3 regions of the Alteromonas sp. 4NH20-0056 genome follow, and region 3 is predicted to be linked to each of the others. Evidence: predicted binding sites of a transcription regulator. Region 3 holds the regulator's gene; each other region holds the start of a gene.
The links. The regulator FliA, encoded in region 3, starts transcription of late flagellar genes. The targets are predictions, from matches to a motif close to CTAAAGNTNNNNNNNNNNNNGCCGATA.
Positions count from the first base shown of each region.

Region 1: AC27EZ_RS16265 (DUF5610 domain-containing protein) is a predicted target of FliA. The motif match lies at 1,681-1,707, and genes of this name have one in related genera.
Region 2: AC27EZ_RS11445 (VC2046/SO_2500 family protein) is a predicted target of FliA. The motif match lies at 1,425-1,451, and genes of this name have one in related genera.

Region 1 covers NZ_BAAJLS010000011.1:123,619-126,904, reverse strand. The annotation lists gene AC27EZ_RS16270 (RNA recognition motif domain-containing protein) at 1-312, shown strand, start outside; gene AC27EZ_RS16265 (DUF5610 domain-containing protein) at 362-1,651, opposite strand; gene trmA (tRNA (uridine(54)-C5)-methyltransferase TrmA) at 1,825-2,919, shown strand; gene fabR (HTH-type transcriptional repressor FabR) at 2,926-3,286, opposite strand, start outside.
Region 2 covers NZ_BAAJLS010000005.1:220,044-223,329, forward strand. The annotation lists gene AC27EZ_RS11440 (response regulator) at 1-1,357, opposite strand, end outside; gene AC27EZ_RS11445 (VC2046/SO_2500 family protein) at 1,484-1,981, shown strand; gene trhO (oxygen-dependent tRNA uridine(34) hydroxylase TrhO) at 2,065-3,060, shown strand; gene AC27EZ_RS11455 (EF-hand domain-containing protein) at 3,119-3,286, shown strand, end outside.
Region 3 covers NZ_BAAJLS010000001.1:294,670-297,955, reverse strand. The annotation lists gene flhF (flagellar biosynthesis GTPase FlhF) at 1-504, shown strand, start outside; gene AC27EZ_RS01365 (MinD/ParA family protein) at 501-1,367, shown strand; gene AC27EZ_RS01360 (RNA polymerase sigma factor FliA) at 1,364-2,095, shown strand; gene cheY (chemotaxis response regulator CheY) at 2,132-2,515, shown strand; gene AC27EZ_RS01350 (protein phosphatase CheZ) at 2,550-3,286, shown strand, end outside.

The sequences.
Region 1 (3,286 bases), on a different contig from region 3:
GCATCACTTTTCCATAGTTCTTCTTCAGTTGATGATTCAACGCCAGTTAAGGGTGCTACTGAAACGTTATATGTCGGTAACCTCCCTTATCGTGCTAATGAATCTGCAGTTAAAGATTACTTCAGCAGTTTTATTGAAGTTCAATCTGTTCGTTTGATGAAGGATAGAAAGACCGGTAAAAGAAAGGGCTACGGTTTTATCGAGGTCATTACCGATGACCTTACCAGTGTTATAGATAAAACCAATGACTCGGTGTTTCAAGAGCGAACACTCAAAGTTCGCCCTGCTAAAGAAAAGATAGAAAACGAGTAAAAACAAAAAAACCTGGGGAAACCCAGGTTTTTTTTATTCTACGCTTAAATTACTCTGACGGTGTTGCACCTTCAGGCTGAGGCAGTGCATTCAATAACGTTTTATTGAATGAATGGAATCGGTTAATCGCTGAGACTAAATCAGGTACCTGCACGTCCTTCATCTCATTTATGATTCCGTTGATTAACGCATTATAGTCTTCATTGCTTTGAAGCTGGCGTTCAGCGCTCTCAAATGTCTTTACCATCTTATCTATATACTGCGATACCGGGCTTGCAATATTGCCGTATTGATTTTCTGGTTCTCCTTTATCACTGTAATGCTGAATATTCTCATAAGCTTTCACTACATCGCTTTGTGTAGTTCTATTTAGTTGCAATGCGTAACCTACAAGCTCTTTATCATCAAACCCAAGTTCCAATGCCTGGCTAAATGCCTTATCAACGTTTCCAGAGAAAAAGTCATCTGCAAGGTCCTGCGCATCTTCAACCAGCGCCGAGATTGCTTTAAGTTCGTCCTCATCTAACTCTCCCTTTAAAGAAAAGCTAATACCTGATTTTTCAAAATACTCATAAAGCGTAGATTGTTGCCTCATTTGCGCGCTCGATTGACTATCGCCACTCGCATCCCCGCCTGATTGTGCATTGTAATACGACGTTTGACTTACAGCATTGAACTGAGAACGGCTTTCAAAGCTTAATGTAACCTCGTCACCATCGCGGGTTCTTATTAAAATACTACCGCTTTTTTCTTCACCGCTTGCAATGGCATTCAATTGTGTTGCCGCATTTACTTGGTTAGGGTTGAAGATATCCCGCTCAAGTTCATTAATACCGTCGTCAATTAACGAGCGACTTTTTGTCATGCCGTCTTCAATCTCTTTATTCATAAAGCCAGCAAGATCTTTTTCTGCCATAGCAAAACCTCGGCTTACACCATCTCTTGCCTGGCTGAATAAACTATTGAGCTTTTCGTCACCCGCTCCAGCGTCTGCCGCACCTCTAATCACGCCGCCGACAAATCGCATAACATTCTTCGCGATCTTTTCGAAATCAAATAAGCTGTTTGTTTTATCTTCGTCTTTATCAGTAACCTCAGTTGATGGTTGTTTACCATCTACCACAAGATTCTGATTCATGCTGGAACTGAATACTCGCAACCCTATTGAAGTCTGCGTGCTGCTCACCGATACGGTAGCCGCTTGCTGCTTGGTAAATTCAGCTGCCTGCTCTAGGCCGTCCTGTTGAAGTTGTTTTTTCAACGCTTCATTTGGATGAACCGATGCCTTTTGCTCTGCTTTCTGGTCGCCCATGAAAGCCTTTATTTGACTAACGTTCATAATAAGATCCTCACTATCCTCGTTCATGTTATCGGCATCATGTCGGTATTGTTTAATTTTAGTACTATATTTTTTTAGTTCACTGTTTGAATACACGTTGCACATAAAATAGAACGCACTACAATCCACAGCCCTATTATATTGATTATCTGTTTTACCCAATGGAGCGCTTTATGACTGTGCCTACACAACAAGACTACCAAGCACAACTAGACGAAAAAGACGCACGTCTAACCACTCTACTCTCCCAATTTGGTGAAACACGCCCTACCGTATTTCCATCGCCTCCTGTCCATTACAGAATGCGGGCCGAATTTAGGGTATGGCATGAGGGTGATGACCTCTACCACATCATGTTCAATCAAGAGACAAAAGAAAAGTATCGTGTTGACACTTTTTTACCAGCCAGCAAAACAATTAACCGAGCAATGGAACGGTTATTGTCATTGGTAAAAGGAAACCCCTTACTTCGCCACAAGCTATTCCAGGTTGACTATCTGTCAGGCCTTTCTGAAGAGTTAGTAATTAGTTTGTTGTATCACAAAGCGCTTAACGATGAATGGGAAGTTCACGCACGCGAACTTCAGCAGTTATTAGAACAAGAGTTTGGTACCGTGAATATTATCGGTCGTGCACGAAAGCAAAAGCGCATGATAGGGAATGATTTCATTATTGAACGTTTACCTATCAACGGCAACACGCTCGTTTTTAAGCATATAGAAAATAGCTTTACTCAGCCGAATGCTGAAGTTAACTGCAAAATGATTGAATGGACACTTGATTGTGTTAAAGATTTGGATGGTGACTTACTAGAAATGTACTGCGGAGCGGGTAATTTTTCAGTTCCCCTAGCGCTTCACTTCGACAATGTTATCGGTACGGAAATAGCTAAGCCTTCGGTGCAAGCTGCACAATACAATATTGAAGCAAACGCGATAGAAAATTTAAAAATAGTTCGATTATCAGCTGAAGAGTTTACTGAAGCGATGCAAGGCACACGGACATTTAGTCGTCTAGAGGGTATTGAGTTAAATGACTACAATTTTAAGACCGTGCTAGTCGACCCACCGCGTGCAGGGCTTGATATAGATTCTCTTAAAATGATTCAGGCTTACGAGAACATTATTTACATCTCTTGTAACCCAGACACACTTGCAGAGAATTTAACGATATTAAGTAAAACTCACGATATTGTTGATGCCGCGCTATTCGATCAATTTCCATTCACACACCATATAGAAGCGGGTGTTTTGCTGAGTAAAAAATAGCACTTTTTAGGGCTCTTTGTGAACCGATGCGCCTAGCTGTACATAACGCAGCTGGGTTTTTACCTTATCACCTATCTGTAAACGTAATTCAGTATCTGCTTCTAGCGCTTCAGCACCTGCACTGAAAACAAGTCGCACCATCGCGTCGGCTTGTAGCTGCGCTAACTTAAACTCTACATTTTGTCTTTCAATAATGTAATCGGTTAACTCATCAACGAAATGTTGAATTTCTCTAAATACTGCCAAACGGTACGCCGACGATGTTCCTGTATGTTCCCTTAGCAGTAATCGAAAGACATTTTTATTCGCAGCGATAAACTCCATAAACGTATCTACCGATGTATTGATAACGCCGCCACCGGAGGCA
Region 2 (3,286 bases), on a different contig from region 3:
TTTGATAATTTGCTAAGCGTTCTTTCGCTTTTTCAGACTCGCTTAACAATAATTGTTCGCTATTTTTATCAAGTGAAATTCCTTCACTTTCTATTATTGTTTGATATCGAATTGCGTCTTCATATTCGCCTAAGTCATACATTACTTTTATACTGTCTGGTAGGAATGCTTTAGGTGGCGAATCGTAATTTTTTTCTAGTGCTAGCTGTGAAATACCTAGTTGTCGCCTAGCATCTATCATCTTACCGTCTAAGACATTGACGCGAGCATTAATGATATGGCTAAAAATAGTAATGTCGAAGCTGTTGTCTATTCGTTGTAAATGCTCGTCAAACTTACCTCGTTGCAGGGCAAGTAACGCTTCCTGTTGATATCTGTTTTTAACTTTTTTATCGTCGGTGTACTCAGCGACATCTAACAGGCTGCGAATGAAGCCACACCAGTGCAAACTATCTTGATGGATAGTGCGTTTAGATAGCTCCCAAATTGCTTTACTCGACTCTGACGCCAATAGGTAATCGTCATTTCGTCTAGCAATCAGACAAGCATTAAAGTGTCGGCTAAGAGAAAAGGGCGAAATTTTAATAGCCTGCTTTATTGCATCTATTGCCGCATCTTTCTGCTTTTGGCTGTCGTTCGCATTGGCCAGTATATCTAACGCATCTGCGTTAAATTTATTACGATTCAAAATAAGGTCAGCCATCTCTATGGCTTTATTGTGTTCTTCAAGTTTTAAATACGTTTTCCCAAGGGCTATTTGTGCCCACAATATTGGCTTACCACTGCGATAGGCTTGCAGCACGTCAAATGCTTTTTGGGGAGCATTAATCTCCCAGTAGAGTTCGACCAATAACTGTTCGCACGCCCCCTTATACGAGGTTTCTTGCGATAACAGTGTTTCGCATTCATCAATAGCGGTATTGGTATCCTGAGCCGCGATGGCTTCATAAACCGTTGATAGTGATTGACGCTTTTGCCACGCACGGGAGATTCGTGTTTTTAATTGCACTTGTGAGAAGGGTTTAACAAGGTAATCGTCAGGTCGCCTATCGATTGAACCAAGGACAACAGGACGTGCACTATCCGCGCTAATAATAATAAAAATGGATGTCGGTTTTAAAAGGCGCCGAGTCCGAAGCTCTTCAATAAGCTCAAAACCATTTTTTTTGTCAACGCCTAGATGTAAATCACAAACAACAATATCAAATTTTTGTTTTTTACACAGTGACAGTGCTTGTTCTGCCGATGATTTAGTTACAACATCGGTGGCGCCCATGGAGTTAACGAGCCCTTTGAGTAGAAGAAGAAAAGGGCGCTGGTCTTCAATTATCAAAACCTGCTTGTCCGCAAATTTCATTTCTATTCCATTAGCCGTCGTGAATGCTTTTATCATTAATGAAAACTGCACTAAGGGCAAGAATATGCTTAAGAAAAACATTATCTTGCCGACAACATAAGTATGCATTAAACGTTAGGTAAGTCTTTGGAAGCGCCCCACACCGTTCATCAAGCTGTAATAGACCCCAGTATTTCATGGGAAAAAAACGGCACCCTCGCTAAGGCAGCGCAAGACGCGACGTTGTTTTCGTTATATCTTGCAATGCAGCAGAGTGCGCTTGTTCATAATGTCTCTTACCACGATTTACAAAAAGAAGATGAAAACGCCTCACTACATGTCGATGTGCTTAGCTTTTATCGACAGCCAGCGCTAGCGGCTGCGTCGGCCGATTGGGAGATAATAGGCAGGGTTAACACGCTGTACAATAGTGGGTACACCAGAGATGCTTCGCTCTTTCAACACATGCATCCTTCACCTTTATCTCAAGTAAACGATAAAAATAAGTTAAGTGATGATGTAATAAATAACTGTTCGCTAAGCACCCAAAAGCGACTAAAAACACAGTACGCTGAACAGCTACCTGAAGATCCCACCATGCTAAACGACCTAATACCGCTCGCTCAACAGACATTTGTTGCATAGTCTAGTAATTTTAACGCTGCTCTGTTATTCTCCGCGCCGCATTTTGCACTGGTTTTACGTTCCAACTAGCAAAGGTGAACATTATGACTAAATATATCGTTTGCGCGATGTACAAATTTGTTGCGCTCGACAACTTCGAGGCAATGCGCCAACCTCTTCTTGATGCCATGGAAAAAAATGGTATTAAAGGAACCTTGCTTCTCGCCAATGAAGGTATTAACGGCACCGTGTCGGGTACGCGTGAGGGTATCGATGGATTACTTCACTACCTTAATAGCGACAGCAGAATAAACCCTATTTCTTGCAAAGAGTCTTTGCACGATGACCAGCCTTTTTATCGCACCAAAGTTAAGCTTAAGAAAGAAATTGTGACGATGGGCGTGGAAGGTATCGACCCTCGTCAGACCGTCGGGACCTATGTAAAACCCAAAGACTGGAATGCATTAATCAGTGACCCAGACGTTACCGTAATTGATACCCGTAACGATTATGAAATAGAAATTGGCACGTTTAAGCATGCTATAGATCCAAAAACAAAAACATTTCGTGAGTTTCCAGAGTATGTTGCAAACGCGTTAGACACGACCAAAAATAAAAAAGTCGCCATGTTTTGCACCGGTGGTATTCGCTGTGAAAAATCAACGGCATACCTTAAAGAGCAAGGGTTTGAAGAGGTATACCATTTAGAAGGTGGCATACTTCAATATTTAGAAGATGTACCTAAAGATGAGTCGTTATGGGAAGGGGATTGCTTCGTTTTTGATAATCGCGTTGCTGTAAACCACGACCTTGAAAAAAGTAAATATGATCAATGCTACGCTTGTCGGCTACCTATTACGGTAGAAGATAAAAAGAGTGATGTATATGAACCGGGTGTAAGCTGTCCTCATTGTTACGGCACACACACTGATGATCAGATAGCGCGTTTCCGTGAACGTGAAAAGCAAGTTCAACTTGCTAAAGCACGTAACCAAGAGCACGTAGGTACTGAAGCGAGAGAAACGATGGAGCAAAAGCGTTTAGAAAAAGCTCGTCAGCAGCGAGAGAGAGCTTTGAAAGCAAAGCAAAATCAGGCGTAGACAGGCACCATCTTGAGCGTTACACTCGATGTATATGATGTACGATTAAGGATTACGAGTGAGTACTCAACTTTCAGAAGCAAAAATTGAAGAGATAAAGAACGACTTTATTTTTTTCGACAAGGACGGAAACGGTCAAATCGATTTGACTGAGTTTATTGAACTACTAACCGTTATATCGCCTAAAACAAAAGCTAGTCATGTCGAGGAAGGCTTTAAGCTTATC
Region 3 (3,286 bases):
CTTGCGACTTACGGAAAGATTATCGGGTGTACGGTGCGTAAAGCACAGAGCAGCGAAGAGTTGGCTGATTTACTATTTCAACTGCGTCATAAGCGGTTAATTCTTATCGATACTGCAGGGTTTAGTCAGCGAGATAGTCGACTTATTAAACAGGTTAAACAGTTTGAAAACGGCCAAATGCCTAATATTAAAAAATATTTGGTTGCGCAGGCAAATACCCAGTATCCTGCACTTCAGCACATTATTAATGCTTTTGATGGTATTGAGTTAAGTGGTTGTATCTTTACAAAGCTAGATGAGTGCTATTCTTTAGGAGAAGTGTTGAGTGCTGTAGTAGAGTACCAATTACCGGTCAGTTATGTCACCGATGGACAGAAGGTTCCTGAAGACATTAAGATTGCAGAAGCAAAATCTTTAGTATCTGCTGCTGCAAAGCTTTATAAAAAGTACGGTTTGAATCATACTAGTGCTAATGATGTGGTTAAAACAGCGCGAGCAGTATGATTGACGATCAAGCGAGTAGCTTACGAAAAATGAAGCAATCACGGTTAATCAAAGTTATCGCCGTCACCGGAGGTAAAGGTGGCGTAGGTAAAACAAATATTACGTTGAATACAGCGATTGCGATGGCAAAGCTGGGCAAGCGTGTCATGGTGTTAGATGCTGACTTAGGTCTGGCTAACGTAGACGTTATGTTGGGATTGCGAGTAGAGAAAAACCTTTCTCATGTTCTTTCCGGCGAATGTACGCTTGATGACGTTTTGGTAACAGGCCCTCACGGCATTAAAATTGCGCCCGCAACGTCGGGTACGCAGTCTATGGCCGAGCTTACTCCAACCGAACACGCAGGGCTAATTCGCGCCTTCAGCGAGTTACGGTCGCAAATTGATGTTCTTATCGTCGATACCGCGGCAGGCATCTCTGACATGGTGCTTAGTTTCTCTAGAGCATCGCAAGATATAATGGTTGTGGTATGTGATGAGCCTACCTCGCTGACAGATGCCTACGCACTTATCAAACTACTTAATCGAGAACACGGCGTGTTTCGGTTCAAGATTGTGGCGAATATGGTTCGAGATGTGCGCGAAGGGCAGGAATTATTTAGTAAGCTGAGTAAAGTAACAGGGCGCTTTCTTGATGTTGCACTAGAATTAGTGGCAACCGTGCCGTTTGACGAGAATATTCGTCGAGCTGTGCGCAAACAAACCGCTATCGTCGACGCCTATCCAAGTTCACCGGCGTCGATAGCAATTAGTCAGTTAGCGAACAAAGCAATCTCTTGGCCCATACCGGCGCAACCGGGAGGACATTTAGAGTTCTTTATTGAGCAATTAGTCGCAGAAAAAGCAGTAGGTAATCAACGTTGAATAGCAAAGCAGCCGCTTATCAACAACAGAGTGACAAAGCGCAGCTTGTCGAGCGACACGCATCGCTTGTTAAGCGTATAGCACATCATCTCTTGGCGCGTCTGCCAGCGAGTGTGCTCGTTGATGATCTCATCCAATCAGGCATGATTGGATTGTTAGAAGCTGCTCGAAACTTCGATGGTTCAAAAGGCGCGAGTTTTGAAACATTTGCTGGCATCCGTATCCGCGGAGCCATGCTAGATGAAATTAGAAAAGGTGATTGGACACCTCGCTCAGTGCATAAAAATGGGCGGGCCATCACGGAAGCAATTTCTCTTGTTGAAGGCGAGACAGGGAGAGATGCGAGAGATTCTGATATTGCTGCAAAACTAAATGTTAGTGTGCAAGATTATCATCAGATGCTCAATGAGGTAAATGCAGGAAAGCTGGTTGGCATTGAAGATTTAGGGGTGTCTGAGGACGTAATATCGACAGAACAAAGTCGAGGAAGCGACGCACCGCTGGAAGATTTGATGCAAGGCGCTTTTCAAAAAGCGCTAGCACATGCTATTACTACATTACCAGAGCGAGAAGCGATAGTGCTGTCTTTATACTATGATGAAGAATTGAACCTTCGCGAGATAGGTGAAGTTCTTGATGTAAGTGAATCAAGAGTCAGTCAAATTCACAGTCAGGCCATGTTAAAACTCAAATCACGAATGAAGTCGTGGCAAGCTGACGAAGAATAGATATTAATAACAATTAACACCTCACTGGAGGCAATTTTGGATAAAAATATGAAAATTCTTGTGGTTGATGATTTTTCAACCATGAGACGTATCATAAAAAACCTGCTCAAAGATTTGGGTTTCTCCAATATCCAGGAAGCGGACGACGGTAGTACGGCGCTGCCAATGCTTCAACAGGGCGATTTCGACTTTGTTGTAACGGATTGGAACATGCCTGGCATGCAAGGCATCGATTTACTGCGCGCGATTCGGGCGGACGATAAATTGAAGCATTTACCTGTCTTAATGGTAACGGCTGAAGCCAAGAAAGAGCAGATTGTTGCTGCGGCGCAGGCCGGCGTAAATGGTTACGTTGTAAAACCTTTTACTGCTGCAACGTTGAAAGAGAAGCTAGATAAGATCTTCGAACGTTTAGGTTGATCCAGACGCTCACCACAGAAATGAGGTTTACTGGATGTCGACAAATGTGAATGTCCCTATTTCGTTAGAAGAAGCAAAACAACTCGTCGTTTATTTGGAAGCAGGCGATAATGCATCGGCAAGTGCGCTGTTAGAAGCCGCATCAATGAAAGAGTCAATTGAACTCTTCGCTGAAGTCGGTAAGTTGACGCGCCAATTACATGACGCATTAAACAACTTCCAAATTGACGACCGTATTAAAAATTTGGCCAATGCCGATATACCAGACGCACAAACGCGTTTGACGTATGTCATTGAAGAAACCGAAAAAGCAGCTAATACTACTATGGATGCAGTAGAGGCGAGTATGCCGCTTGCTGAATCACTTTCATCACGAATCGAAAACGTGATGCCTGAATGGAAGAAGCTGATGAATCGCCAACTGGAATTAGGTGAGTTCAAGGTGCTATGTGCTGATTTGGATGAGTTGTTGGAAGAGGGAGCTTCACAGTCAGCTAAATTGACTTCTTTGCTTACTGAAGTGCTAATGGCTCAAGGGTATCAAGACCTCACCGGTCAAGTTATTCGCCGAGTTATAGACCTAGTCAAAGAGGTTGAAGAGAGCTTGGTTAACATGCTTACCATGTTTGGTGAGCCTGAATCAGCAGAACAAGCTAAGGCATCGAGTAAACCTGTCGATAATATAGATGGTGTAGTGGCAGAGGGTCCCATTATGGACGCGGAACAACGGGATGACGTTGTATCGGGTCAAGATGATGTTGATGATCTTTT